DNA from 2 places in the Haloimpatiens massiliensis genome. Region 1 is predicted to be linked to the other one. Evidence: riboswitches for the same ligand, from Rfam matches in the RefSeq annotation. Region 1 holds a riboswitch; the other holds the start of a gene.
What was found. A riboswitch is a leader RNA that binds a small molecule or an ion and turns the genes downstream of it on or off. The one in region 1 is predicted to bind lysine.
Positions count from the first base shown of each region.

Region 2: another riboswitch for lysine. It lies ahead of kal (3-aminobutyryl-CoA ammonia lyase); the one in region 1 lies ahead of lysA (diaminopimelate decarboxylase).

Region 1 covers NZ_LT854639.1:251,885-267,706, forward strand. Annotated here, with positions in the region: gene C1715_RS06590 (DUF7852 domain-containing protein) at 1-879, shown strand, start outside; gene C1715_RS06595 (methyl-accepting chemotaxis protein) at 1,409-1,525, opposite strand; gene C1715_RS06600 (ABC transporter ATP-binding protein) at 1,814-2,494, shown strand; gene C1715_RS06605 (ABC transporter permease) at 2,484-3,827, shown strand; gene C1715_RS06610 (ABC transporter permease) at 3,932-5,254, shown strand; gene C1715_RS06615 (bacteriohemerythrin) at 5,739-6,146, shown strand; gene lysA (diaminopimelate decarboxylase) at 6,346-7,635, opposite strand; lysine riboswitch at 7,907-8,074, opposite strand; partial or broken gene C1715_RS06625 (polysaccharide deacetylase family protein) at 8,555-9,229, shown strand; gene C1715_RS06630 (transposase) at 9,648-10,562, opposite strand; gene C1715_RS06635 (FAD-dependent oxidoreductase) at 10,934-12,199, shown strand; gene C1715_RS06640 (methyl-accepting chemotaxis protein) at 12,417-13,901, shown strand; gene C1715_RS06645 (L,D-transpeptidase) at 15,030-15,822, shown strand, end outside.
Region 2 covers NZ_LT854637.1:80,454-96,275, forward strand. Annotated here, with positions in the region: gene C1715_RS03560 (BaiN/RdsA family NAD(P)/FAD-dependent oxidoreductase) at 1-912, opposite strand, end outside; partial or broken gene C1715_RS03565 (RNA-guided endonuclease InsQ/TnpB family protein) at 1,073-1,930, opposite strand; gene C1715_RS03570 (CoA-binding protein) at 2,478-2,849, shown strand; gene C1715_RS03575 (pyruvate, water dikinase regulatory protein) at 2,981-3,793, shown strand; tRNA gene C1715_RS03580 (tRNA-Glu) at 3,949-4,023, shown strand; tRNA gene C1715_RS03585 (tRNA-Val) at 4,030-4,105, shown strand; tRNA gene C1715_RS03590 (tRNA-Asp) at 4,114-4,190, shown strand; tRNA gene C1715_RS03595 (tRNA-Thr) at 4,197-4,272, shown strand; tRNA gene C1715_RS03600 (tRNA-Glu) at 4,286-4,360, shown strand; tRNA gene C1715_RS03605 (tRNA-Val) at 4,366-4,441, shown strand; tRNA gene C1715_RS03610 (tRNA-Asp) at 4,463-4,539, shown strand; tRNA gene C1715_RS03615 (tRNA-Thr) at 4,545-4,620, shown strand; gene C1715_RS03620 (hypothetical protein) at 4,841-6,451, shown strand; gene C1715_RS03625 (ATP-binding protein) at 6,532-7,512, opposite strand; gene C1715_RS03630 (DnaD domain protein) at 7,509-8,501, opposite strand; gene C1715_RS03635 (peptidoglycan DD-metalloendopeptidase family protein) at 8,782-9,960, shown strand; gene C1715_RS03640 (DegV family protein) at 10,254-11,126, shown strand; gene C1715_RS03645 (small, acid-soluble spore protein, alpha/beta type) at 11,311-11,538, shown strand; lysine riboswitch at 11,751-11,930, shown strand; gene kal (3-aminobutyryl-CoA ammonia lyase) at 12,019-12,399, shown strand; gene kce (3-keto-5-aminohexanoate cleavage enzyme) at 12,522-13,343, shown strand; gene kdd (L-erythro-3,5-diaminohexanoate dehydrogenase) at 13,357-14,391, shown strand; gene kamA (lysine 2,3-aminomutase) at 14,494-15,753, shown strand; gene kamB (lysine 5,6-aminomutase reactivase subunit KamB) at 15,743-15,822, shown strand, end outside.

The DNA.
Region 1 (15,822 bases):
AATAATACATCTAATAGCAGTAATTTTACTAGCAATGAAACTAACATTAATAAATATACTAATAACAACTTAACTGATAATCTATCTAATGATAATAACTCCGATAACGATAATCTAACTAATAATATACCTAACAACAATAATCCTGATAATGATAACCTAAACAATAATATACTTAACAACAATAACATTAATAATGATAACGTAACTAATAATCTACTTAATAACATCAGTTCCACTAATAATGATTTACCTATTAGTAACGAACCGTATCATAATGTAACTAATACTATAAATACTAACTGTTGTACCACTATGCCTCGCACTCTATGTAATGTTCCAATAATTTTAGGTGAGTACATTCTAGATATTCCCTTGGAACATAGTTTACAATTTGAAGAAAAAGTATTAAAAATAAGAACTATAAAAAATCTCATTGGCATTACTGAATATCATATTTTATGTGAAAATAAAATTAACTCTAGCAATTTCTCTACTGACTATATTAATAACTCCCAGATCAAATGCAATATTTTTATAAATGGGGTCTTAACAAGAAACATAGAATACTCTAGCTGTGAAGATATAAATAATTCATTTATTAAAACTTCCGTAAAAGAATTAATCAAAGCAATACCCTTTAAAACCGTTTTTTGTGTTAAGTTTCCTTACTATTTACTAAAAGACAACGCTAAAATAAATTTACATCTAAAAAAAGCTCACATAGAAGATATAAATTACAGCAGTAAAACAGAACTTATATCAGAAGCTGTAAATCTTCCTCTCCTAAGTGATTTATATTTAATAAAAGAATTACAAAGCAAGATCCTCCTAAAATTACAAATAGATTTAATAATAAATAGGCAGGTGTATATATAACTCACCTGCTTGCTTATTTCTTTCTTTAATAAGTTTTTTTGTATTTTATTACCAAAAAACATTCTTTTAATTTTTTATCTCAGAATTTTTGTAACTTTTATTACTTCATTATTAAGGGCTGTTGCACTAAGAATAAATTCTACCATATATTGTGTTAATTTTAAACTTGGAAAGCAATATATTGTATGTAAATTCTTTAATGCAGCAGCCCCTTATTTATACATATCTTATTTAAAAAATTTTCCGAGAGGTCTGATTCTTAAAAATTTAACCGTAATCGTAAAAGGTACTATACCTCATATATACTTATTTGTTCCTCTAAATACATTGAATTTTTACTTAACTTAGTCGATTAATCCTTGACTATGTTTATTATATTTAACTGTTCTTATATAGCACTTGCAATCTTTTTAGTAGTATCCACATTTTCTTCAGCAAAAGTTGCAATAGATGAAATTCTTACCTTAGTTATTTCATCCACAGTATTCTTAACTGAGGATGAAATATATTTAACAATTTCATCTATTTTTCAAACATAAGAAGCTGATTGCATTGCTAGTTTTCCGATTTCCTCTGCTACCACAGAAAAACCTTTTCCATATTCTCCGTCCCTTGCAACATCTATAAATGTATTTAAAGGAAGCAAATTAGTTTGTTTAATACCCTAATGGTATATACTAAATTCTAATATGTTAAGCATAAGTACATATATTAAGTATAGTGAACTATTAGCTTTTTAGCTTTAAGCTTTATAGTTAGACATTTCTAGTTCTTCCTCATACTAACTCATATAGTGACAAAATTGTAAGATTAATTTTTAGTTATATGACACTAATGAAAGAACTTCATTAAAAAATTAGTATATAATTGTATTTACCAAAGCAAATAGAAACTAATCAAATAGAAATTAATAATTTCATAGGAGGAATATAAAATGATCGAAATAAAAAATGTATCTAAAATTTACAAAATGGGTAAAGAAGAAGTTATAGCCTTAGATAATGTAAGTTTAAAAATAGAATCTGGTGAATTTGTTTCAATAGTAGGACCTTCTGGTTCTGGTAAATCTACTCTTATGCATCTAATAGGTGGACTTGATACCTCAACAAAAGGAAGTATTTATGTAGAAGGAAATGATATAAGTAAATTAAAAGACAAAGCTATGTCGAAATATAGAAATGAAAAAATCGGATTTATATTCCAAGCTTTTAACTTAGAAAATACTCAAACAGCCTTAGAAAATGTTATGATGCCACTAATTTTTTCAGGAGTTGGAAATAGTGAAAGAAAAAGAAGAGCATTAAAGGCACTGGATTTAGTTGGTCTTTCTGATAAAGTTAAACATAGACCTATGGAAATGTCTGGTGGACAAAGACAAAGGGTTAGTATTGCAAGAGCAATCGTAAATTCTCCTGAAATAATATTTGCAGACGAACCTACTGGTAACCTTGATTCAAAAACTGGAGCTGCAATAATGGATTTATTAAAAGATTTAAATTCTAAAGGCTACACTATAATAATGGTTACACATAACAATGAACAAGCAATAGAAGCAAAGAGAGTAATTAGAATCAAGGACGGTAAAATTCAGGAGGTCGATAAAAATGAAATTTAGTGATTCAATAAAACTTGCTTTTAGCAATCTAAAAAAACGAAAAGGAAGAACATTTTTAACAGCTTTAGCTGTAGCAATAGGTACTACACTAGTTGTAACTATGGTAGGATTAGGCTCAACAGGTGAAAAGTATATTTTAGATGAAATGAGTAAACATAGTAACATAAAAAAAATAAATGTATATCCTCAAAAATATCAAAGTTTCGACGAAATGATGAATGAATCTACTGATGAAAATACATACTATGAAGAACTTATGGAAAAAAGATTTAAAAAAATAGACAACAACACAGTAGATAAAATGAAAAATTTAAAAGGTGTAAATGAAATCTCTGCATCAGTTTTTAGTAAAATTTCAGAAATAAAAATTGGAAATAAAAATCTAAAAAAATCTTTATCAATTCTTGGATATAAGGATGCAAAAATATTTCTAAGTGATGAAATAAAAGCATTAGAATTAAAAAATAAAGATTTTAAACCTATAATCGCAGGTAGAAGCTTAACAAAAAATGATAAAGACGGCATGCTTATATCTCAAAAAACCTTAAAAGAAATGGGTATTACTGATTACAAATCAGTAGTTGGAAAAAATTTCACTATAACATCAAATCAAGCTAGTAATGGAATGAAGCTAAAACCATTAAATAAAGCAGGAAAAGTTATTGGAGTTATTAATGAAAAAATAGATGTATATAGTGGCAAAATTGTAGTACCCTTAGAAACATCATTAGAATTTAAAAGCTTTGAAGATTTAGACGCTAAATCTTTTGAAAATAAAGGCTACAATAGTATAAATATATTTGCAAAAGATGAAGACAGCGTAAAAACCGTAGGTAAACAACTTAAGACAATGGGTTACCAATATGAATCATATGAGGTAATCTCAGAACAAGTTAAAAGTGTATTTGCAGTACTAAAAGGTATACTTTCCTCTCTTGGAATAATAGTATTATTCGTTGCAGCTTTAGGAATCATAAACACAATGATTATGTCTATTTATGAAAGAACAAAATCTATTGGAATAATGAAATCCATAGGAGCATCTACAACTAACATAAAGAACATTTTTATCGTAGAATCCGGAACTATAGGATTTATAGGTGGCTTAATGGGATTATTGTTTAGTTTGATGAACAGCAAAATTATCGAAATTGCTATGAGTGCATTTTTAAAAAGTAAAGGTTCTGCAGATATTGTTATTAAATTTTATATGCCTAATTGGCTTATATGGGGTTCATTAGTATTCGCTATAGTATTAGCAGTATTAGCAGGTTTATACCCTTCTGCTAGAGCAGCAAAACTTAATCCAATAGAAGCTCTAAATTCCAAATAACATATTACTAAAACCACATATTATCAAATTGTACTTAATCAAATTATATTTAATTAAACTATATATTATGAAATCGTAAATTAATGGGATGGAGATGAAATAAATTGAAATTAGGCGATAGTATAAAAATGTCAATTAATGACCTTAAAAATAGAAAAATACGAACCTTCTTAACATGCTTTTCTATAGGTATAGGAGTAATGCTTATTGTGGTTATGGGTGCATTAGGTCAAGGTTTACAAAAATGGTCCCAACAAAAATTAAATAATATGAATGATTTAAAACAAGTTTCTGTATATCCAGAAGATGCAAAAAAAAGAGATAAATTAATTAAAGAAAATAAATATTCAAAGGAAGCAGTATTTAAAAAAATAGATTCTACTACTATTAATAAAATTAAAAAAATAAATGGTGTAGATTCTATACGCGTACAATTCGATTCCAATATTACTAGTACAAAATTTGGAGACAAAGTTGGTAAAAAAGTAGATATCATAGGCGTTGATACAAACTATACTATATTTGCTAATTCCTCAATAAATAGTATAAAAAATAATAAACAAAACAAAAATAGAAATACAAAGCCAATTATTGCAGGAAAATCATTAAATTCAACTGATACAACTTCAGTACTTGTTGGAGAGAGATATTTAAACAAGCTAGGTATAAAAAACAATTATGAAGACATTATAGGAAAGGAAATGGAATTAAAAATAGAAATTCCTCAGCAATCCTCTTTTGTAAAAAAGGTTAAAATTGTAGGGGTCATAAATAAACTTTACTCTGATTCTAACTCAATAATAACCCCTATAAATATATCCTCTGAGATACAAGAATTTATTTCAGAAGAAAAAAATTACTTAAATAATCGTGGACCTTCCTCATTAGTAATTGATGCTAAAACCATAAATGATGCTAAAAATATTTATAATGAAGTTAAAAAAACAGGTTATAGTGCAACTTCAAAGATAGATACCATTGAATATATGCAAAAACAATCTCAAATTTTAAATGTACTTCTTATGATAGGCGGTGTTATTGTATTACTAGTATCCTCCATTGGCGTCATTAATACTATGACTATGTCTGTTTTTGAAAAGACAAAATCTATTGGAATTATGAAAGCTTTAGGAGGCTCTAAAAGAAATATTAAAACTTTATTTATAGTACAATCTGGAACAATTGGTTTCTTTGGAGGAATACTTGGCGTTATTCTAGCATTAATCACATCTTCCACAGTAAACACCCTCGTACTTAACATAATGAAAAAGAAAGGTGTTGTTGATATAGAAACTCTTTTCATAACTCCATATTGGTTAATACTTGGTTCCATAGTACTTGCAATATTTATATCTACAATTGCTGGAATAATACCCGCTGCAAAAGCCTCAAAATTAGATCCAGTTGAATCATTAAGTTATGAATAAATAAACAAATAAATATATATATTGTACTTGGTTACTAATTTTAATGTTTATAGTTAAAAATTTATAGGCCTGAAAGTAAAATTAAAACAAAAATTAATTGATGCTTTATATATTTCTTATGTTCAAATTCTACTTTCATATAGAAAACATAATTTGAACATAAGAATTTTAGCATCTTATAACTTAAAATATCTCTTTATGATACTGGAAATAATACAAAAATATTATTTCCAGTATTTTTGTATAAATACCCCAATTACCATATTTAAAGTAAAAACTAGTGTTTTATTGCATAATATATTTTAAAAATAGAATTTGCATAACGCAATTTAAAATAAAGTTGATTTAATTGCAAAAATGTGTATAATAACAATTGTACACAATAATAATTATTACATAATATTAATTTTATAATTTATTGCCTATTAACACTTTAGATATAAATTTATTAATAATCATATATTTTTAAAGGGGGAATATAAATATGATTAAATGGAAAGAAGAATATAACATAGGTATTGAATTAATTGATAATCAACATAAAAAATTATTTAGCATAGCAAATGAAGCATATGCTCTTTTAAAAAATGAATTTTGCATGGATAAATATGATAAAATTGTATCTATATTAGTAGAACTAAAAGACTATGCCATATATCACTTTAATTCAGAAGAAGAATATATGACGAAAATAGGATATAACAAATTCTTTTCTCAAAAAATGGAACATGAGTATTTTGTAAATAAAATTAAAGAGATTGATTTCGACAAAATTGATATAAATCAAGATAAATACATACTTGATATATTAAATTTCATAATTAACTGGATAACCAATCACATTATTTCTAAGGATAAACTTATAAAGGAACCTTCTAAAAAAAATCTATAAGTTTTTTAAGTTTTTTAAGTTCATAAAGTTTAAAGTTTATAGGGATAATTTAAATTTATTTATAGGGACGGTTAAGAATTAATAAATTAATTCTTAACCGTCCCCTTTTTCTTTTTGCCTTTTATTCACTTTTTATTTTAAGCTCTCTTAATAACTTCAATAAATATCGACAAATATCGGCAGGTGCCTGGCACCTAACTTATATTTCATTAGAAATCAATTCTTCATAGGATTGTCTTTTGCATATAATTCTATCTTGCCTATCTTTTATAAGAACCACTGGAGCTTTCGGTATTTTATTGTAATTACTACACATAGAATATCCATAAGCTCCAGTAGAAAATACAGCTAATATGTCTCCACTTTCTGCTCTAGGTACTTGGACATTACTTAACAATATATCACCAGATTCACAGCATTTACCTGATATAGTTACGGTTTCCTTATCTTGTCCAACCACATTATTTGCAATAACACATTCATATTGCGCATTATAAAGAGCTGGTCTTATATTATCTGACATACCCCCATCCACCGATACATATTTTCTAATTTCTGGTATGTCTTTTATAGCTCCAATGGTGTAAAGAGTAATTCCAGCATTACCAGCTATACTCCTGCCAGGTTCTATCACAAGCACTGGCTTTTTTATATTTAACTGGTCACAGGTTATTTCTGCTTTATTTATAATTGTACTACAGTATTCTTTAATAGTTTTAGGTTCATCTCCTTCTGTATAATATATTCCGAACCCTCCTCCTAAATCCAATTCCTCTATCTCAAAATTGAATTGCTCTTTTATACCTTTAATAATATTCAGCATTATTTCTACTTCATCTTCAAAAGGCTGCAAATCAAAAATTTGCGATCCTATATGGCAATGTAATCCCCTTAAATACACATTAGACAGCTCTATTGCTTTTTTAACAGCATCCTCTGTACCATTATTCATCATAGTAAATCCAAATTTAGAATCAACTTGCCCTGTTTTTATATAATCATGGGTATGTGCTTCAATCCCAGGTGTTATTCTAAGAATAACATTTTGAGTTACCCCATATTTTTTAGCTATATAATTTATTTTTTCCATTTCATAAAGATTATCTACTACAAATGTCCCTACACCATATTTTATACCCATTTGTATTTCTTCATTAGTTTTATTATTTCCATGAAAATAAACCTTACTCATAGGAAATCCACTCTTAAATGCAGTATACAATTCTCCACCAGATACTACATCAAGGCAAAGCCCTTCCTGATTAATTATCTGACACATAGCAATAGTCAAAAAAGCTTTACCTGCATATGCTACTTTGTTTCCTTGACTAACTCTAAAATTATTATAGAATTCTCTGCAATTTCTTCTAATCATATTTTCATCCATAACATAAAGTGGCGTACCATATTTCTCAACTAACTTTTCGCAACTTATTCCTTGAATAAATAATTGGTTATCAATAACACTCATTCCATTAAAAATTTTCATTTGTATTCCCTCCTATAGTTTGTGTTAGTTGACTAGGATACCACAGGATGACTGCTTTTTCTTAAAGTTTACTTTGTGGTAATTAATTTTCATAATTAACTTTTAGCAATCAATTTTTAACATTTAATTTTTCTAATCTTATATTATTAATTGTTTTTATTAATTACTTTTTATCAATTATTTTTATTAACTTCTTTACTAACTTACCAAAAAATAAATGCAATGAAGGAACACCTTCATTGCATTAAACTCAAAAAAATAGCAACTTTGTGTACCTTGTAGCTCTCCACTCTTACTAAGTGACAGTCTTACATATATTCTACGCAAAACCAGAAAGCATTTTTGCTAATAACTTTCTTCGGCCATGCCTCCTTTCATTATTCTTCAAAGCTTGCAGCTCCAAATAATTACTATTAGACACAGCACCTCTACCCTAGGTAACTAACTATAATTTAATTTTATTAATCTTATTAATTTTAAAACTTATTAAAAAATATACTATCACATTTATTGTTTGAATGCAAGACAAAATTCTTAACTGTCCCTTTATCTCTCTTTATCCCTTTCCTTTATCTACATAATATTAGTTGTGCACATAACACATAATATTAATTGTATTAATTAAATGGAATAATTTGCACAGATAGGTTCATTGCGAGTATAATATTCTTGGATTCTTAATATAGTATGGATTCTTAATATAAAAATGAGGTGAAATAAAATGAAAATTTCTAAGAAAATTCTTATGATACTGTTATGTGTGATGATTACAGCGCTATGCGGTTGCAAAGAAAAAAATAATAAAACTGTGTACAATAATAATCAAGAAACATCTATGAAATCAACAGAAGAAAAAAACAAATTAAATAAAGATAATAATAATCCACAAAAAGATACTAAAGATACTGTGAAAAAAGATATGAAAAATAATCTAAATAATAAAAAAGAAAAAGATTTTCCAAAAAACATTCCCTTAAAACACAATAATGAAGATATCTGTATACTTATGTATCATTCTATCGACTATGAAAAAAACAATAATTTAAGAATGCCTAAAGAAAAATTTAGTGAACAAATGAAATATATAAAAGATAATGGCTATACGACTCTTACAGTTAGTCAATTGCATGATTTTATAGAAAAGGACAGTCCTATACCTAAAAAATCTGTAGTTATAACGCTAGATGATGGATACGCAGATAATTATACTAATGCTTATCCAATACTAAAAAAATATGGCATAAATGCTACTATATTTGTAATTACCGATTCTATAGACAAAGATAATTCCTACTTAAACTCAAAACAAATAAAAGAATTACAAAATAATGGAATTGACATACAAAGTCATACTACAAATCATCAAGAACTACATAGACTTCCTTATGAAAAGCAACTGTAAACTTTAAAAGACTCTAAAGAAGTATTAGAAAATTTATTAAATAAAAAAATAACCTGTATAGCTTATCCATGTGGTAAATATAATAATGATACCATAAGAGCAGCTAAAGAAGCCGGATATACCATGGCTCTTGCAACAGGTGGTAGACTTGGTAAAAAATCCGATGGCATATACGGTATATATACGGTATAAAAAGAATTGGTGTATATGCTGACAATGGAATGAATATAGTTAGAGCATATCTCAAATAAGAAAAGAAAAAAAGAAAAAAAAGGGACGGTTAATTTTTAAGAAAAAAGGGGTATTTAAATTTTACATAATAATAATATTTATGTAGTTTATATAATAGATTTCCCCTTTTGTTCTTCTTATATTTATCGTAAACATTTAATCATTTAATCACTTATTTAACTTAATTTCGCATTATATTTACTATATTTTTTAGCTATTAATGGATTTCACTTATGATAATAGGCTTGTACATATTAAAAATATACATGTAGATAAAACTTTCTATTAAATTAAAAATAAAAGGCTTATTGTTAAATTAAACAAAAAATTAATTCAATTTTATAATCTAAGTTCACACTCTCTAATTTTATTAGGATACCTATGTTTGGTATTGGAAAATAAATTTCTCTATTATATTTCTATATTTATCTTCTGTTGATATAAGCTCAACTCCAATAGAACAAAGCTTTGACACCCTTGATTGAGTTATATTTCCAAATATCTTACATATGTCACTACACTTAAAATCACAAAGACACCTCATTAAAAGCGCAGCGAGTGCCCTAGCAACCTTAGTATTTCTACTGTTTTTTACATATAACATTACTTTTTTTATGCCTGTTTCTTCTGCTACAAATTCCATTATTTTATCAGGATCAAAATCCCTTATCAATACTGTTTTTTCACTTCTGTATTCTGTCTTTTGGTCTTCAAATTCTATTTCTTTCTTTAATCTTTCCTCATCACAAATATACACAAACTTCATGTAATTTTCTCTTGCATTTAATACATTTGAGCCAAAGAATTTCATTACATACTCTTCATCTAAAAGCCCTGTTTTATCTTTCTCAAGACCTAAATATACTTTTAAACTTGAATACTTATATTTTTCTGGCTGATGTTCATATCCCCTTATTTTCAATGGATTATTATGAATATATGCTGATAAAACTACTAAATACCTGTCTGTATCCACTATTTTGCTCTTAAATCTATCTTGAAATAAGTGCCCACGTCTTTTGTGAATTTTATTAAATGTTATAGCGTATTTAAAATTTAAACCATGCATTATTTTTGATATGTCCGCACCATTAGAATCAATCATAAAATGAGCGTGGTTAGTCATCATGCAGTATGCATATACCTTAAATTTATACATTTGTTGCCTTTTTTTCATTTCTTCTAAATAGATATCCTTATCTTTATCTTTCTTAAATAATGGTACTTCACTTATACTTCTTATCATTACATGATATATAGCATCGTCCTCTTTTATTCTTTCTCCTCTTGGCATAATATTACCTCACTTTATAGCTATTTTTTTACTTGAATTTTCAATTGTATATTCATTACTTTTATTTGAATACTTGCCATAAAATAAAGTTATTATTCAAATTGTATTAAAAAATTGTAAATGTATTTTTCTTAACCGTCCCTTTTTTTATAACCGTCCCTTTTTTTATATTTTTATCCCTTTTTTTCTTCTTTTTTTCTAAATAAAAAATTCTTAACTGTCGCTATTTCCTTAAAAAATTCTTAACTGTCCCTATTTCTCATCTTTTTCTAAAGTAACCTAAACATACAAACGAATATAAAATATAGAATATTATAATATATTTGGAATTTTTATAATTTTATGATATTTTATTAGAGGAGGAATAATTTATGAATAAAAATTTTGAGGAAAAAATATGCATAGTAGGAGCTGGAATATCTGGTTTGAGTGCAGCATGGTTTTTAAAAGAAAAAGGCTATAAAAACATAACTGTGTTAGAAAAACTAGAGAGATTAGGTGGAAAGTGCCACTCCCCTAGATTCAAGGGACGTACCTATGAAATGGGGGCAGCAATGGGCGACGAAGTAAATTACAATACTATTTTAGAAATAATGAAAAAACTAAATTTTAAAGGCGACGGTCCTAAATTAAATGCAAAAATATTTAATCATATTAATGGAAAGGAATTAATAGGCATAACTCCAGAAGAAAAGCCTTTATTAGAGGCACAATTAGCAAAGATGAAACATTTGCTAGAAACAAAATATAAAGGTTATAATCTTCCTGGACATGCTAATACTCACGAAGATTTAAAAGAAACATTTTATGATTTTTGCATTATGAACGAAGTTCCTTTGTGTTTAAAAGTGTGGCTAAATCCATTCACATCCTTTGGATATGGATATTTTAATTTAGTTCCTGCTGCCTATGTGCTTCAATATATAGACTGGGATACCATAGAATCTATGTTTAGTAAAAAAATAATGACTTGGAGCGAAGGAACAGAAATTTTCTGTGAAAGAATTGCGGAAAGCTTGGATCAAAGACCTAGGTTAAACACCTCTATAAGTAAAATAGAAAGAAAAGATAATAAAGTTTACGTCTATACTGAATTTGGCAAAGAAGAATATGACAAAATAATATTCACATCTCCATTACAAAATTTACATAATTATGTGGATATAGATGTCGATGAAAAGGAGCTTTTTGCAAAAATAATAACTAATGAATATAAAATATATTCATGTACTGTAGAAAATTTTTCTATAAACTCAGGCTATTATCCAAAAAACATGGTGCAATCTAAAGCTGGTCATGTTATGTTTTATCTAAGTAGATGGAAAGATGATCCAGAACAAGTACTTACTTTTTACATTTTAGGTGACTCCGCTCAAAATATCGGAGATAAGGAATGCAGGGCACTACTAGAAGAAGACTTACGTAAATTTAATATTAACCTAAGAGATATCATACTACATAAAACTTGGGAATATTTTCCACATGTAAATTCCACAGAAATGAAAAATGGATGGTACGAAAAATTAGAAGGAAAACAAGGGCAATTAAATACATTCTATGCAGGAGAAATCATGAGTTTTTCAAACCTTGAGGAATGTTCATCTTACTCTAAAACACTAGTAGAAAGATTCTTCTAAAATACCAAACCGTTATCAATTTATTATATAAAGGATTTATTTAATATTAACCATATATTTTGCTTTAAATATATATATATTTTTACTATATATTTAAGATATGTTCTATATTACTAATAAGTTTAAAAATTTAAATTTTATATTAAATTGTAATGCTCCAGCATAACATTTTATCATTTAATCAAAATACTTTGTCATAAGTTTTAGGAGGGGAAACATGAATTTACCAAAAAGTAAAATCACCAGTAAAGAGAACAAATACTTTCTTATTTCCACTTGGGTTATAGGGATGTTCTATACCTTAGGATTCTTTTTATGTAACTCTAGAAATTTGATTTCTATGAATTACACAATAGTAGGTAGTTGCTTTTTTGTTGTTTCGTTAATAGTATCTAGTATTATATATTTCAAAAACAAAGAAAGCCATATTCTATGCCATGTTATTTCCGTATGTTTTTCTATATCCTATTTAATAATACTTCTAGCATCACAACTACAATATTCTACCATTTTAGTTTTACCACTAATAATAACCTTAAGCTTATACCTAGATGTAAAAAAATTAGTATTTCCCATAATTGGGACAATAGTATCTAATATTGTTTGGTTACTAATCCATAGAAACGAACCAGAATTCTTGGGCAATGCAGCTTTTTTATTAGTAATATTATGCTTATTCATATTTATAACTATTATAGTAACTAAATTTGGAGGAGACAAAGCTAAAGAGGCAGAATCTGAAAAGGAAATAAGTTACAAAGTAAATAATGACCAAAAAAAAGTTATAGAAGATATAATACAAATGGTTAAAATCATAAATAAAAACTCCAGCAATTTAAATGAAATAATGGACAAAATTAAAGGATCATCTAACATCGTTCATAGTGCTGTAGCTGAAATAGCTTCTGGAGCTGAAAATACCACTGAAAATATTCAAGAACAGAGTAAATCTGTAGAAGTTATTGAAGATAAAATACACAATACTGTAAAAATATCACAGCAAGTAAAAGAAAGCACAGACCAAAACCATAAAAACCTACAGGAAGGTTTAAAAATAGTAAATGAGCTTTCTAAAACTGCAAAACTTATAGAAAATAAAAACTCACAGGTACAGAATAGTTCTGTTAAACTTAAGGATTCTGCCGAAAATATTAAAGACATAACAAACATGATAACAGGAATAGCAGAGCAGATAAATTTATTATCGCTAAATGCCGCTATAGAAGCAGCTAGAGCTGGAGAAAGTGGACGAGGCTTTGCGGTGGTAGCCGAAGAAATTAGACGCCTAGCAGATGCTAGTAAAGATGCCACTAACAATATTTCTGATATTATATCAGATTTAAATAATGAAGTTACTAAATCTTCTCAATTTATTAATGAGCTCCTAAACATTAATGCTGAACAAAATAAATTAGTAGATGAAACAGAAAAAATATTGAACATAATAAAAGCTGATGGAAACACTATTAATACTAAAGTAGATGAAGTAGATGAAAAAATAAACGAAATATCTTCTTCTGCTAAAATCATAGTAGATTCTCTAGAATCCCTTACTGCTATTGCTGAAGAAACCACTGGCAACGCAGAGCAAACCCTATCCATATCAGAGGATTTTAAAAATAATGCTGACATTTCCAAAGATTATGTATCACAATTAATAACTGCAGCAGAAAGTTTGCTTAATAGCACTCCAGAGAACTAATTTAAAAAAGAAAAGTAGGAAAAAAAAGTGGGGACGGTTAAGTTTAATACCATTCAAATATAAAAATTAATAAAATTAATGAAGTTAATAAAAATTTTAGTAAATTAAATTAGTAGAGACGGTTGATTACCGTCTCTTTATTATTCCATTTATTCTATTTAATTTTCTTTTTAAAAGTATATCTTTCTTCAACGTTAAATAAAAGTAGATAAAAATTATTGTGTAAATATTCCAAAACATAGTTACTGTAATAAAAAATTTATAAAAATTCGGATATAAACTTGAATATAACAAAAAATCTATCCCTAATCTTAAAACCAAAATGAAAAATTATCATTTCTCAATTCCATATTATACCATTAAAACCTAACTTTATAAATATAACGTATATAACATAAAATATATAAAAATACAAAAATTTTTCTTAATAACAAATAAATATATCTCCAAATAATAACAACTGTAATAAATATATTTAACTGTAAAAGATCGTATGAATTCCTTATTGAAAATCTATACCTATGCATTAACTTAAACAGTTAAATACAACAATTTTCTAATAATAGAACCTTATATTTATCCATTAAGTATCTATATAAAACAAAATAGTATCTGATATTTGTTCCTAGAAGTTTTATGAATGCTGTATCATATATAAACTGTGAATTTATAGACTATACATGTAATGAAGATAAAAAAAGACAGCATAAAAAACTAAAGACTACTCTATAATACAAAATAAAAATACAAAAACTAAATCCTATGACTATATATACTATTTTAAATGCAATCAATATGCTGGGACTTGCCTGTTAACAAGTTTAAAAGAAAACTACATAACAGCTAGCATTCTATGAGTTGTAACCAATTTTTATTCCTACTAGATTTTTCCTAAATAAAAAATTCTTAACCGTCCCTCTCTTCTCTTCCCTCTCTTCTCTTAACCGTCCCTCTCTTCTCTCCCTCTCTTCTCTCTCTCTTCTCTCTCTTCTTCTCTCTCTTCTCTTTTTATTTCCTTTTTTTCGGAATCCAAAATTGATTAAATTATGTTGTAATAGTATAATTTACAATATAATATTTCCTATATGTTTCATGGTGCATTAGAACTTGAAAGGAGAACATCTATATATGAAAAAATTTATGAAGATTTTAATTGGGATTCTATTTATAACTGCATCTTCTGTAGTATTTTTAGGTATTCAAAAAAATGCTGTAATGACCCAAATTAATTTATTTAAACAAAGTTATTCAAAAAAAGATTATAAAACTTCAAAAAACATATATGAAAAAAACGAAAAAAAATACTTATACAAAAAATTTCATTTTATAGAAAATATATCAACATTTCTAGAAGATAATTTAATAAAAACTGAGCATCAGTTTTTAGATGGACATTGCAATTATGAAGATGCTATTTTAATTATTAAGGAAACAAAAAACTATAAAGAAGTTGATATTGATATTATAAAAAAAACTGAAGACAAAATAAATAATAAATACGAAGCCCAAAATACATATTTAGAAGCAAAAAAATTTTTAGATAATAAAAATTTTGAAAACGCCCTAAAAAAAGTGGAATACTCACTAAAATTATATAGTGACAATGTAGAAGCAAAAGAGCTTAAAAAGATTATAATAGAACAATATAGAATGTACATATTTCAAGAGGTAAATAATCTTGTTAATAAAGAAAAATTTAATGATGCCCTTACCTTATTAGAAAAAAATAAAACTATTTTTTTAGAAAAAGATTTTTTAAATAAGAAAGATGAAGTAAACAAAGCCAGAAAAAACTTTGAAGATAAACAAGAAAAGGAAAAAAAATTAGCTGAAGAAAGAGAAAGAAGAAAAAAATTAGCCGAAGAAAAATTAAAAAAAACCAAAAATAACATTATGACTCTCAAGAATAATTCATCAAATT
Region 2 (15,822 bases), on a different contig from region 1:
AGGTATTATCTTTTTGTTTATTATTCCTATAAAAGATTCCTGTACAGCTCTATAGCTGAAGGTGCCCCAATGATTTTCCAAGAACTCTATTAATGATTCTTTGGAGAATTTGGGCATAAGATCTATTTTTAATGTAACTTCATTTTTTTCACTTAAATTATAAGAAGCAACCCTGCTTAGTTGTAAAATAGGAGGGCCTGATATACCATAGTCTGTAAAAAGTATTTCTCCAAAGTCTTTTCTCATAGACTTGCTATTTACAAAAATTTCTGCAAAACCATCAAATTTCACTCCAGAGAGAGCCTTTAAATGATTATATTGAAGCTTAAGTTGTACTAAAGCTGGTACAGGATTTATTATATGGTGGCCTAGTGATTTGGTTATGTTAAATCCAGAGCCATCTGAACCAGTGGTAGCAGCAGACTTCCCTCCAGTAGCTATTACTAATTTTTTGCATTGAAATATTTCGGCATTATTTGAGTATATTTTAAAGCCATTTGTAGTACACCTTACCTCCTTAACTTTTGTATTTAAATACAAGGGTATACCTTTTTCACTTATGGAAAGTCTAAGCACATCTAAAACTGAAGAAGCCTGTAGGCTCATAGGGTACATTTTGCCATCATCAAGGGTTACTAAAGGAAGTCCTAGAGAGGAAAAAAAGTTAACAGTATCCTCATAGGTAAACTTATTTAAAGTATCCATAAAGAATTTAGGGTTATTACTATGATATCTTAAAGAAATTATATTCTCATTAGTTATATTGCATCTGCCGTTTCCTGTGGTGAGTATTTTTTTACCTATTCTATCACTGCCTTCTAAAAGTGCCACATTACAGCCCATATCTTTAGCTGTGATGGTAGCAGTGATACCAGAGGCACCAGCACCTATGATTATAATATCGTATTTCAAAGTCAATCGCTGCTACTCAAAACATGGTCAAATGTATCCATATTGAGATTGTTACTGCTTCAACGTACTCTGCCTTGCCTAAGCTACTACAGTTTGTATAGCACTCCACAGTCGTTAATTCCCCAAATAGCCTTGGGTACACATATAAGTGCTTGTTTAATTAAGCTATCTTATATTCTTTAGCATTGGCTAAATTTATTGAAGCATTTAAATCTCTATCAATAGAAAGCCCACAACTGCATTTATAAACTCTATCAGATAGTTTTAAATCTTTCTTATATGCTCCACAACAGCTACACATTTTACTACTTGGATAAAATCTATCAACTATTCTTATCTCAATGCCATTTTGTTTAGCTTTTGAAATAAGTTTAATTCTAAATTCATAAAATTTTTGCCCAGCAATTGCCTTTGCTAAATGCCTATTCTTCATCATTCCACTTACATTTAAATCTTCAATAGTTATAAAACTTGGTTTTTGTTTTATTAACTCATTTACTGTTTTATTTATGTAATCAGTTCTTATATTTGTAAGTCTTTGATGAAGTTTTTGTACCTTTACTATTTGTTTTTGGATATTTTGACGAGTAGCTTCTCCTTTCTCTTTTTTATTTCTTAATTTTAAACTTTCATATTTCCTTGAAAGTTTTCTTTGCTCACGTTTTAGTTTCTTTTCTTCTTTTTTAACTGTTTCAGTTTTGTTAATATTCTTTTTAGTTAAGCCATTATTACAAATTGCAAAATTCTTTAGTCCAAGGTCTACGCCTATTCCTTCTGAGTAAGGTTTATTATTTACTTTAATAGCTTCTTTAACTAAAATTGAAACAAAATATCTATCTGCTTTTTGACTTACTGTACCACTTTTAACTATAGAGTTAACTGGAATGTATCCAAATTCTTTTAATCTAATCCAACCTAAAGTTGGTACTTTAACCCTATGTCTTTCAATAGTCCAATCTGTTTTATTGTTCTTTGGAAAGTAAGCTTTAACATCTTGATTTTTCTTTTTCTTATATTTTCTTTATATTGTTCGTAAGTATACTATCTTCTATTTGTTGGTGTTCTAAATGCTTTTAATATTCCTTCGTTATCCTATCTTTGTAATGTTCTAACTGATACATTAATTAACTCTACAACTTCATTTGGTTTATAATTATTATTTTTCAAATGTACTCACTTCCTTTTCATAAGTACATTTTACTATAGTTAATTACTTTTATTTATATTTTAAACAACTAAAGATATCTCCTTTTGGCTATTTATAGAAAAAAGCTTGAAGGGTACCAACAAGCATTAGAGTATACAAATAATATTTTATCCTATTTAGTTTAATTATAATTATTTTATAATATTTTTTCAATGAAAGGAATAGTTAAGCATTGAGTATTGATCATTTTAATTCATTGGTTGATTTTGTATGGATGAATTAGTAAATGAGAAGTGCATCATTGATACAATTATAAAAATTAGGATATAATAAACGTAAATATAATAAAAAAGGAAGGTGAAAAACTTGATTTTTGATAAATATTTGGACTATAAAATATCAATAATCAAGTGAGTTTATGGTAGCTAGTGAATTATTAAATTATAAAAATTGGGTAGTAGTAGGAGACGTTATAAACCAGAGTAAATATGCATATAAAATTTTAGACAAGTTAAGGAATAAAGGTTTTAATGCAGTGGGAATTCATCCTAAGAAGGAGGGGGAAGGCGTTTATAAAAGTTTAAAGGATGTGCCTTTTCAAATAGAAGTTATAGATTTATGTATAAATCCTGCTTTAGGTATAGAAATACTTAAGGAAGCAAAGACTTTAATTATTAATAAGGTACTAATTCAGCCTGGGGCAGAAAGTGAAGAAATTATTAATTATTGCAAAGAAAACAATATAATTGCTATAGAGGATTGTGCGCTAGTACAGTTATCTAATATGTAAGTATTTAGATTTACGTATTTAAAAAAATACATAGCTGCAAAGTCTTTTTAGGTTAAGCGCTGGTGATTACTGGTGTTTAATTTGTATGAATTATTGACAGTGTAAATTATTAAAAAACAGGGGGTGCTATTATGTTTAAAATATATGCCGTCTCTGACTCTATAGGGGAAACAGCAGAACTTGTAGCTAAGGGTACAGCAAGTCAATTTAAAGTAAAAATGCATGTAAAAAGAGTTCCATACATAAAGACATTAGAAGATGTTTATGAATTTATGAATACTATAGATGTGCCAGATAAATGTATGGTAATTTCAAATATAATTTTGCCGGAGATAAGAGATTTTTTAGTACAAAGATGTATGGAAAAGGGTATATTTGTATATAACGTGTTAAGTCCCTGTATGAATATAGCAGCTAAAATTACAGGAGAGCAACCTATATATGAGCCAGGTGCTGTGTGGAATATAGATAATGAATATTATGAAAAAATTGAAGCTATGCAATTTGCCGTGCAGTATGATGATAGTAAGGATGTAAGTGGAATAAAGAATGCAGATGTAGTTATAGTAGGTCTTTCTAGGAGTTCGAAAACAGCTTTATGTATGTACTTGGCCAATAAAGGTATAAAAGCTCTCAATGTACCGTTAATGCCAGAAGTTCCAGTACCAGATGAATTATTACAAGTAGATAGAAAAAAAATAATAGGTCTTACAATAAATCCTTTACATCTTATTGAAATTCGCAAGCATAGACTTTTAAAATTTGGAGGAGATCATTTTAACATAAATTATGCCAATGAAGAAAGGATATTAGAAGAATTTGATTTTTTAGATAAAGTATTTAAGAGACTTGGATGTAGGGTTATAGATGTAACTCAAAGAGCTATAGAGGATACTGCTCTTATTATAATGGAGAGTATAGGATGGGTAGAAAAGAGTATCTAACATGGCTATCCTATTAATTAGAGAAGAAATTAAAAGGAATTTTAAAAAAAGCTAAAAAGTTTTAAAAAAATATGTTGACATATGGAGAATAATCTTGTATTATATTATTTGTCAGCGCGGCAGACTAGAATGAAAAAAGCGTTGATAAATAATTTGGCTCCTTGGTCAAGCGGTTAAGACACCACCCTTTCACGGTGGTAACAGGGGTTCGATTCCCCTAGGAGTCACCATTATGTGGGCGCATAGCTCAGCTGGGAGAGCATCTGCCTTACAAGCAGAGGGTCACAGGTTCGAGCCCTGTTGTGCCCACCACATAATATGGCCCAGTGGCTCAGTTGGTTAGAGTGCCGGCCTGTCACGCCGGAGGTCGAGGGTTCGAGTCCCTTCTGGGTCGCCATTATAAGCTGGCATGGCTCAATTGGCAGAGCAGCTGACTTGTAATCAGCAGGTTGTAGGTTCAATTCCTATTGCCAGCTCCAATAAAAATAATTTGGCTCCTTGGTCAAGCGGTTAAGACACCACCCTTTCACGGTGGTAACAGGGGTTCGATTCCCCTAGGAGTCACCATATGTGGGCGCATAGCTCAGCTGGGAGAGCATCTGCCTTACAAGCAGAGGGTCACAGGTTCGAGCCCTGTTGTGCCCACCACTTATTTATAAAAATATATATGGCCCAGTGGCTCAGTTGGTTAGAGTGCCGGCCTGTCACGCCGGAGGTCGAGGGTTCGAGTCCCTTCTGGGTCGCCATATAAGCTGGCATGGCTCAATTGGCAGAGCAGCTGACTTGTAATCAGCAGGTTGTAGGTTCGATTCCTATTGCCAGCTCCAAAGTCTTAAGTAATTTTTACTTAAGACTTTTTATTTTTTTGTAATATTAAATATTTAATGTTATAGATAATATTAAGTATTTAATAGTATTATTATGTATAAGATGGGAGTTTGCATATAAAGATTTATACTATCTTTTAAAGGATAAATTAGTATAAATATAGAATCTTGTAAGTAATACATAATATTTTACAATAATATATTACTTGGGGGTATGAGTATGGAAAAAAATAGAGTCAAAACGAAGAGCTTTATAATAATAAGTATAATATTAATAATCGGTATAATAGCATATCAATACAGTGTTAATTTGAACATTAATAATCAGCCTCCTTCTAATAAGTGGGGGAAGGGGAAGTTTCTAGATCAAGCTTACATAAGTGCTACTCCTGCAATTATCAAAGAAGACAAAAATTATATTATTGCCTATAATGACAAAAATAAATTAAAAATCTTAGTAATAGATTATTTAGGACATAAAAAAAAGGAAAAAAGTTTAGGTATAAAAGCAAATAGTATAAACGGAATAATACTAGTAAAAGATAAAGAGAATAATTTTTACATTGAGTACGTAGGAAAGCATTCAAATAGTAATTCCTCAGAGCGGATTAAGTTAGACAAAAAGTTTAATATAATAAAAAGAGAAAATATAGGAGAGTTAAGAGAATTAAAACAAATAAATGATAATATGATTTTAAGAACTTATGAGGATTCAGTGGAATTTATAGATATAAAAACCGGAAATAAGAAATCTATAAAAGTTCCAAGTGCAGGAGGAATAAGTGGAATAGATTATAATGGTAAATATGTAATATGTTATACAGGGCAGGAGGTACAGGAAGTTACTCAAATGTGTACATTTTATGAGAATGGGGAATTTTCTCATTCAAGAGATTTATTCAATATGATAGTTAGATTTGGTCAAGTTACACCTGAAACTAAATTTGCTGTAGAGGGTGGAATTATGTATTTCTTTGTACCTAAAACCGGAGGCGATATAGTATATCAGATTCCTATTGATAATATTCCAAAGAACAAAGATGAATTTAAGTATAAATTTAAAGAGCTTAAATTTCCTGGAATCGGCTTAAAAAAAATAAACAGTGCAAATTGTATAAATGGCAAGGCGAAAATTCTAGTAGAGGGGAGGAGAATTTTTGGCATAAATAAAGAGCAAGATGATGTAATGGAATATAGATTAAGTAATGGTAAGTATGAGCAGGAAGGAATTCTTTCAAAATCAAAACAATTGTCCACTTTTGCAAACATTTGTGGAGAAATAGGAATATACTGTGATTTCCAAGCTAAATCAGATGAGGGTTTTGAGTGTCCATACAACTTATATATGACTTCAACAAATGAACAATATAAAAAGGAAAATAATAAACTTAAAAAATTTGAAAAAAGTATGTCATTACAAGAAACGGTTACTGGAGTTACATATAGTATAATATCTATACTGTTAATAGGAGCTGCATGGATTTTTCCAGGGCTAACCTTAATGGGTATATTCACATTATTATTAAGTAGATTTTCAGATAAGCAAAGAAAAGGCATATATATTGGAGTTCTTGTAGTTACAACATTTATAAAAGTTCTATCTATGTATGTTTCTGTATATAAAAATAGCTTTATGTTCTTGCCTAAAGAATTAGTTTCTCCTATGGTAGGAGTGTTTATCCTAGTATGTATAAGTTTATTTTGTTATGTATACTCATACTTATTTTATAGGGAATTTACAGAGGATCTTCCGGTGGCGAAGTATCTTCCATTTCTAGTAATGGATACATTTATTTCTGTATTAATTTTTTCTCCTTATATAATAAATTAAATATATTTTATAAAAAGTAAATTGAGAACAATATTAATACAAAAATCCCAGTTTGTTATAAGCTGGGATTTTACATTTCATTAACGTATTTTATTTAAATTCTTTTTTACTCTAATATCGTCACCATAAAATTTATATAGTTCAAAGTTACCAAATAGTCTTGAAGTAATTCTTTCTGAATAGTGTTTGGAGAGTTCTTCAAGAGATAAGTTTGTGGAAATAAGCATCCTTTTGTCCTTTAGGAGTTTCCAATTTATTAAATTAAATAATTCAGATTTAGAAAAGTCTGTTATTTGTTCTGTACCTAAATCATCTATTATAAGTACGTCACAGTTTAATATTAAATCCTCCAGTGTTTTATTTTCATTAAAGCGGGCATCACGCAAATTCTCTATTAATTCTTTTGCAGTTCTATATACTACAAAGTAGCCTCTGTCTATAAGCCATTTGGCTATACAGTGAGATAAAAAGGTTTTACCTGTACCAGAGCTACCGTAAAATAATAAATTTGTATCTTCCTTAGAAAAATTTTTCAAATAAGACTTTACTCTATATAATATCTCTTCCATATTTTTTCTAGGACTTTTTATTTCTGAGTCAGTTCTTCTAGTACCATATAGGTTTATGTTAAAATTATCAAAATTATTTTCTTTAAAGGAGGTCTCTAGATCAGAATTTTTATAATGGAGTTTAATTAGATATCTCTTATAACAAGAACATTTCATATTTCCTATAAAACCAGTATCGCTACATTTATTACATCTATAATGCATATCTAAGTAGTCTAGTGGATATCCTGATGAAACTAGAAGTTCTGTTTTCTGAACTCTTAAATCTGTTATCTTTTCTTTTAAATTCTTTAAGTATTCATCCCTATTTTCAATATTATTTAATATATTTATGGATAAATGTATAGAAAGTTTAGCTATTTCTTTTTCTATAGCATTTATTCCAGGTATTTTATTATATACTTCTTCCTTTCTATCTTTTAAGGCTTTCTCTTCCTTTTCTCTTATGTTTTCATACATTTTTAGTATTTGAGATTGGTATGTGTTAATCATTCATTATCCCATCCTAATAATTTTTTTTCTAGATCATCGTAATCGTACTTACGTTGAGAGTAGTCATTAAAGGTACTATTTTTACCATTGTTATATGATACTTTTTTTGCGGGTGAATAGGAGCTAGTTTTTTTCTTATCTTTTTTTTCTATATCCTCTAAAGTCTTTAAGTTTTCCTTAAACCAGCTGTTTAGTATTCCGTCAATATATTTAAAGTCAGCTTTGTTTATTCTTTCAAAACAAATGTCACAAGCTTTATATATAATTTCTACAGGAAATTTATAAATATTTATCCACTTATCCATCATTTGTTCTTGAGGTTTCATTATATCAGTAGATTTTATTCCTAAATAATTTAATATTTTTCTTATTCTAATCCATTTATCTTCATGTTTCTTTATGTAGCTTTGAGCATCTTCTACATTTTTTATATTTTCATCATTCCAAGCTAAAGCTATTTTTTCTATATATCTATAGTCGGTTTTACCTTTAGAAATGCAATACTGAATTAAAAGAAGTATTATTTCAGGAGTAAAGCTAAAGTCTTTTTGCCAGCTTAAATACATAGTCATTTCCTTAGGGGATAGAGGTCTTCCTACAAGCTTTTCTATATCTTGAAGCATATCTTTTATAGAGTTTTTATTTAGTTCCTCTAATAAGTTAATTTTCTCTATATCTTCTTCATCACCACTATCCTTTAAATCTAAAAAGTCTATATTAAAGTTACCCATATTATCTATAGGAATTAGTTTTATTACGCCTTCTTCATTCCAATAATTTAGTGCATTCATTACATCACTTTCTAAAAGATTCAGAGTAGAGGCCATCATGGAAGAATTTACTCCTAATTCACCAGAAATGCAGTATTTTAATCCTAAAAGGTAAACTTTAACAAATTCACCTCTAGCTTTAGGCATATATTTTTCTATAAAAATGTTACTTACAGGCGTATATTCATGTATTTTATTTTTAAATACGAAAGTACCCATGGAAAATCAACCCTTCCTAAATTATATAACATAGTGTGCATTAATTTTATTAGATAAAATATTATAATCTTTGCTAATGAATTTTAACTCAAAATCTTTAAAATATCAAATAATAAATTTGTATTATTAAATAAAAATTTCATTTTTAGGGTATATTAAGAAAGTTACTAAATAAATTATTAGACCTATGAGGTCAAAATTATTGTGAAAGGAGCTGAAGACCGTTAAGTCTGTATAATATCACCTAAAAGATATTGTACCGGAAAAGACGGTAAAAGTTTTGAGTAAAAAAAGCAAAAACTATTTTATCATATGCTTGGTCACTGTTTCTTTATGTTTATTATATTATAACATATTTAGTGACAAGTCTTATGACGTATTATTAAATGGTAATAGCATAGGTACAGTTCAAGATAAAGAAGCCTATGCTAAAGTAGAAAAGGAGATAAATGAATGTATAAATAGAAGATTTGCAAATATTGAAGGAAAGGATCAAGTGATTTTTAAAAGTAATAAGAAAAGAAAGAGGTTATCTTCTGAGGAAAGTATAATAAAGAATTACTTTAAATACAGTAATATTACTGTAGAAACTTATGGTGTATTTTGTAAAGAAAATTATTTAGGGGCATTAGATAATTCTACGGAATATAATATAGCCATAGATAAGGTTAAAAATAAATACAAGGAAATATTGAAATTAAAGGATATAAATGATTTTAAAATAGATAATTTGCAACTGAAAAAATGTAGAGTGCCTTTAAGGAGAGTTTGTATTGATGGAAAATCTTCCAGAGAAAAAATTGCTGGAGAGATTTTAAATAATCATAAGACTATAAATGTTCAGTTTACATCAGTAATAGAAGATAAAAAGGATATTGAGCCCAGTACTGTAATGAAATCCTCTAGTGAAATGCTGAAAGGGGAAAGAAAAATTCAACAACAAGGTGAAAAAGGATTAAAAAATGTATTCTCTAAAATAACTGTAAAAAATGAAAAAATAGTTAGTAAGAAAACAGTAGAGGAAAAAATTTTAAAAAGTAGTAAGGATAAAGTAATATTGATAGGTAGTAAAAATCCTGCAGTATTAGGTATAGCTTGTTTTTCAAAACCCTCTAGAGGAAGTGTAAGTTCTGGCTTTGGTAGAAGATGGGGAAGAATGCACAATGGAATAGATATTGCTTCAAGTTCAGGAAGTCCTATATATGCTGCATATGAAGGCAATATTACTTTTGCAGGATGGCAGGATGGATACGGTAAGATTGTTATAATCGAGCACGGGGAGGGGCTAGAAACGAGATACGCCCATTGTAGTGAATTGTTAGTTAAAAAAGGCGATATAGTAAAAGAAAATAATTTAATTGCACGAGTAGGGAGTACGGGAAGAAGTACTGGACCTCATTTACATTTTGAGGTTAGAAAAAATGGCACTCCTGTAAATCCAATAGAGTATTTGAAATAGCTTAAATAAAACCACTATCTATGTTTAGATAGTGGTTTTATTTAAATTTAAGTAAGGCACATTCAAATAAATAACAAGTCAGTATGCTAGTCTATTTTGCGTCATACTGCGTCAGCAGAACCCACCGATAGTTCTACTAGCGACGGAACCTGCTTCCTTGTCTGGCACAAAATATACCAGCATCTTTGACTTGTTATTTATTTTCATGTACCTAAAGGATATTTTGAAATTATATAGAATTCCTATATAATGTAATTATATAATAATAAATCTACATAAAAGGAGAAGGTCGTATGAGCGTTATAATAATGACTGATTCAAGTTGTGATTTACCTTTATCATATATTGAAGAAAATAAAGTTCCCTTTGTAAGTCTAACTTGTCATTTCAATAAATGTGACTATAAAGATGATTTTGGAAAAACCTTTACTTATAGACAATTTTATGATGGATTAAGAAATGGAGAAATGCCAACTACTTCTCAAGTGAATATATACCAGTTTACTGAAGTTTTTACTAAGCTTGTTAAGGGAAATAAGTCCATTATATATATAGGCATGTCTTCTGGTATAAGTGGTACTGTAAACAGTGCTAGTATGGCTAGAGAAAGTGTACTGGAAGAATACAAGGATGCAGATATTACTATAATAGATAGTAAAAGTGCGTGTATAGGCCAAGGCATATTGGTATATAATGCAGTAGAAATGATGAAAAAAGGGTGCTCAAAGGAAGAAATAATAAAGTGGATTGAAGGTAATAAATTAAATATAAATCATTGGTTTATGGTAGGAACTTTGAAGCATTTAAGGTATGGGGGAAGGATATCTGCTACTGCTGCTACCATAGGTACATTAATGAAAATAAATCCAATTATATTTATAAACAATGAAGGAAAGCTTGTAAATGTTACAAATGTACGGGGAAGAAAGAAGGCTATAAAGTACCTTTTAGAGAAGTTTAAAGAAAGGATTGTAGAATCTGGAGATCAGCGAATTATGATAAGTCATGGAGATTGCTTAGAGGATGCACTATATTTAGAGAAGTCAGTTAAAGAAGAGTTTGGTGTTAAAGAAACTATGATAAATTTTGTAGGTCCAGTTATAGCCTCTCATACAGGGCCGGACATGCTATCTTTATGTTTTATAGGAAAAGGTAGAGAAATTTAGAAAATTATATATAATTTAAAATGTTGATAGTAGTTGCCTAAAGCATATGTAAAAGCAGGGCAACTATTTTTTATGTATACTTTTTTATTTTTAGGGTAAATTAAAATTAATGGTTTATAGTCACGTTGAAATGCCAAGGAATATATATTTATAAGAGAAAGTGGCTACAAAATAAAAATCATAAATGAAGGGAGGAATGTTACAGGTACTCTGCTTGGCATCATCTGTAACAAAATTCATGGCACATAAAAACAATAAAAATAATAAGGATAACAAGAAGGTAAATCCAAAAACAAAGTCAGAAATGAGAGACATGGAAGTTGAAATGTCAAAGGAAATAGGTGCAAATGGTGAATCAAAAAAATTAGGTAAAAAAGAAAGCGCTAATGAAAAAAGAATGAGAAAAAAATAAATTAAAAATATAAAGAATTAAAATCACTAATTACAGTGTATATATAAGTATGGGATATAAGCATAATACATAGGCTTATATCCTTATTTTATTTAATAATCAATGTATTCTAAATAATGATAAACATTTTAATTTTCTGAAAAATATATTGACTACCATAAGTAGTAATATTATAATAATATTGTGAATTAAAAAACAAACTTAAAAAAATGTACATAAATAGAGGAGCGGGTTTACGGTAATTTTTAAATGTTAAGGAGAAGAACCTCCAAAGTTAAAAATGAAGGGTTTACCTGCCGAAAGGGTTTATTTGTTCTTAAGTATGCCTTTGGTTAAGAAGTGGAAATATTTCTTAATTGTCATGACTCTTGTTGTGAAGAGCTATTTATGTAATGAAAAGGGGAGCATATAATCTTTTCATTGCATAAATAGCTCTTTATATTTTATAGTGCTAATAAAATATTTCTTGGGGGTATGTAAATGAAAGCTTTAATAAGAATGAGAATGAGCAGTCATGACGCTCATTATGGTGGAAATCTAGTAGATGGGGCAAGAATGCTACAGCTTTTCGGAGATGTGGCTACAGAACTATTAATAAGACATGATGGAGATGAAGGGTTATTTAGAGCTTACGACAGTGTAGAGTTTCTAGCACCAGTTTATGCAGGAGATTATATAGAGGCAGAGGGAGAAATAGTAAGCGAAGGAAACACATCAAGGAAAATGGTTTTTGAAGCAAGAAAGGTTATAATACCAAGAACAGACTTAAATGATTCAGCAGCAGAGGTTTTAGAGAAACCGATAGTTGTATGTAAAGCCAGTGGAACTTGCGTAGTTCCAAAAGAAAAACAGAGAAAGTAAAAAAATAATATAATAATATGCTAGTAAGCTAGTATACCAGTGTAGTAATTAGCTATAAGGTTAAGTTTTACTAGACCACTGGTTCACTAGACCACTAGCTCACTAATTTGGGGGTGTATACATTGGAAAAACTTATAATAACGGCAGCTATATGTGGAGCAGAAGTTACTAAGGAACACAATCCTGCAGTACCTTACACTGTGCAGGAAATAGGAGATGAAGCAGAAAAGGCTTATAAAGCAGGAGCAAGTATAATCCATTTACATGTCAGAGAAGATGATGGCACACCAACACAATCAAAAGAAAGATTTAAGGCATGCATAGATGAAATTAAGAAAAGATGTCCAGATGTAATTATACAACCATCTACTGGAGGAGCTGTAGGCATGACAAATGCTGAAAGACTTCAACCTACAGAGTTAAATCCCGAAATGGCTACATTAGATTGCGGTACATGTAATTTTGGGGGAGATGATATATTTGTAAATACTGAAAATACAATAAAAGAATTTGGCGAAAAAATGATAGCTCTAGGAATAAAACCAGAGGTAGAAGTTTTCGACAAAGGTATGATAGATATGGCTAAAAGACTTTGTAAAAAGGGATATATAAAGACTCCAATGCATTTTAATTTTGTTATGGGTGTTAATGGAGGCATAAGTGCAGAGCCTAGAGATCTCGTATTTATGGCAGGCAGTATACCAGAAGGTTCCACATTCACAGTATCTGGTATAGGGAGAAATCAATTCCCAATGGCAGTGATGGCTATACTAATGGGTGGCCACGTAAGAGTTGGATATGAAGATAATATTTATTTATCAAAGGGAGTACTTGCTAAATCTAATGCAGAGCTTGTAGAAAAAGCTGTCAGACTTGCAAAAGAGTTTGGAAGAGAAATAGCTACACCAGATGAAGCAAGAGAAATATTAGGATTAAAAAAATAAAGGGGGATTCATTATGAAAAAAGGATGCAAATACGGTTCTCACAGAGTACTTGAGCCACAAGGAGTGTTAACTCAAGCGGCTTATAAAATTGACAACAATATGGAAATATACAGCAATGAAATATTAGTAGATGTTCAATCATTAAACATAGACTCAGCAAGTTTTACGCAAATTGAAGAAGAAGCCGGTGGAAACATAGAAAAAATTAAAGCGAAAATAATGGAAATAGTAGGTGAAAGAGGAAAACAACAAAACCCTGTAACTGGTTCAGGCGGAATGTTTATAGGAACAGTTGCTAAAATAGGAGAAGATTTAAAAGATAGAGATTTAAAAGTTGGGGATAAAATAGCTTCTTTAGTTTCATTATCACTTACTCCATTGAAAATACAAGAAATATTAGATGTTAAACCAGAAATAGATAGGGTGGACATAAAGGGACAGGCAATATTATTTGAAAGTGGAATATATGCAAAACTTCCAAGTGACATGTCAGAAAACCTTGCGCTTGCAGCTTTAGATGTAGCAGGAGCACCAGCTCAAACTGCCAAATTAGTTAAACCAGGAGACAGTGTTTTAGTATTGGGAGCTGCGGGGAAATCCGGTATGCTTTGCTGCTATGAAGCTAAAAAGAGAGTTGGACCAACTGGTAATGTAATAGCATTAGTAAGAAAACAACAACAAGCTGATAATCTAATAAAATGGGGATTTTGCCATAAAGCTATAGTGACTAGTGCACAAGAACCAATGGCTGTTTTAAATAAAACATTGGAAGTCAATAAAGGAAAAGAAGTAGACATATCTATAAGTTGTGTAAATATACCAAATACTGAAATGTCTTGTATATTACCAGTTAGAGATAATGGGGTAGTTTACTTCTTCTCAATGGCTACAAGTTTTACAAAAGCGGCACTTGGAGCAGAAGGTGTAGGAAAAGACGTTACCATGATAGTAGGAAATGGATATACTAAAGATCATGCAGAGATAACATTACAAGAATTAAGAGAAAGTGAAACTTTAAGAAAAATATTTGAAGAAAGATATATCTAAAATATTAGCTAGTTTCCTAGGCAAGAGGGATATTTTATAACTAATCATAAAAACGGGGAATGTTGCAAAAAAGTAATAAAGTAATAATTGGGGGGAATTATCTTGAAGGTAAATCGAAGGCAGGAATTATTTCCGAATGTAAGTGACCAGGAATGGTATGACTGGAAGTGGCAAGTTAAGAATAGAATAGAAGACGTTGAGGAACTTAAGAAATATATACCTCTTACTGCAGAAGAAGAGGAAGGAGTAAGAACTTGTACAAACACTTTAAGAATGGCAATAACTCCATATTACCTATCCTTAATTGACATTAATGATCCTTTTGACCCTATAAGAAAAGAAGCAATTCCAACAGCTTTAGAAGTGCATAAATCAGAGGCTGATTTACTTGACCCGTTACATGAAGACACAGATTCACCAGTGCCTGGTATAACACATAGATATCCAGACAGAGTACTTTTTTTAATAACTGACCAATGTTCTATGTATTGTAGACATTGTACAAGAAGAAGATTTGCAGGGCATAATGATAAATCTCTTCCAATGGAGCAAATAGATAAAGCTATAGAATATATAGCCAATACACCTTCTGTAAGAGATGTTTTATTATCCGGTGGAGATGCTCTTTTAGTTTCTGATGATGTTTTGGAATACATAATAAAGAAATTAAGAGCAATACCTCACGTGGAAATAGTAAGAATAGGTTCAAGAGCACCTGTAGTTCTTCCTATGAGGATTACAGACGATCTTGTAAATATGCTTAAAAAATATCATCCGGTTTGGTTAAATACTCATTTTAACCATCCAAATGAAATAACAGAGGATTCAAAAAGAGCTTGTGCAAAACTTGCAGATGCAGGGGTGCCTCTTGGAAATCAATCAGTTCTATTAAAAGGCGTAAACGATTGCGTGCATGTAATGAGAGAGCTAGTTCATGAACTGGTAAAAATAAGAGTAAGACCTTACTATATTTATCAATGTGACTTATCCATGGGTCTTGAACATTTTAGGACTTCAGTGGCTAAGGGCATAGAGATAATGGAAGGTTTAAGAGGACATACATCAGGCTTCTGCGTTCCTACTTTTGTAGTAGATGCTCCTGGTGGTGGTGGTAAGATACCTGTAATGCCAAACTATGTAGTATCTCAAGGAGAAAATAGAGTTATCCTTAGAAATTTTGAAGGTGTTATAACCACTTACAAGGAACCGAAAAATTATCATTCAGAATGTCATTGTCAAGTATGCGAGAAAAAGAGAAAAGATAAACTAATAGGAGTTGTTTCACTTATAAAAGATGAAAAAATGTCATTGGAACCTGTAGGACTTGAGAGAAATTTAAGAGGTAGGCATAATGAAGATTAGCCTACTAGATATTGTAGACAAATACAATAGCTTATCTATAATAGGTATGGATAAGAATGTAGGTAAAAC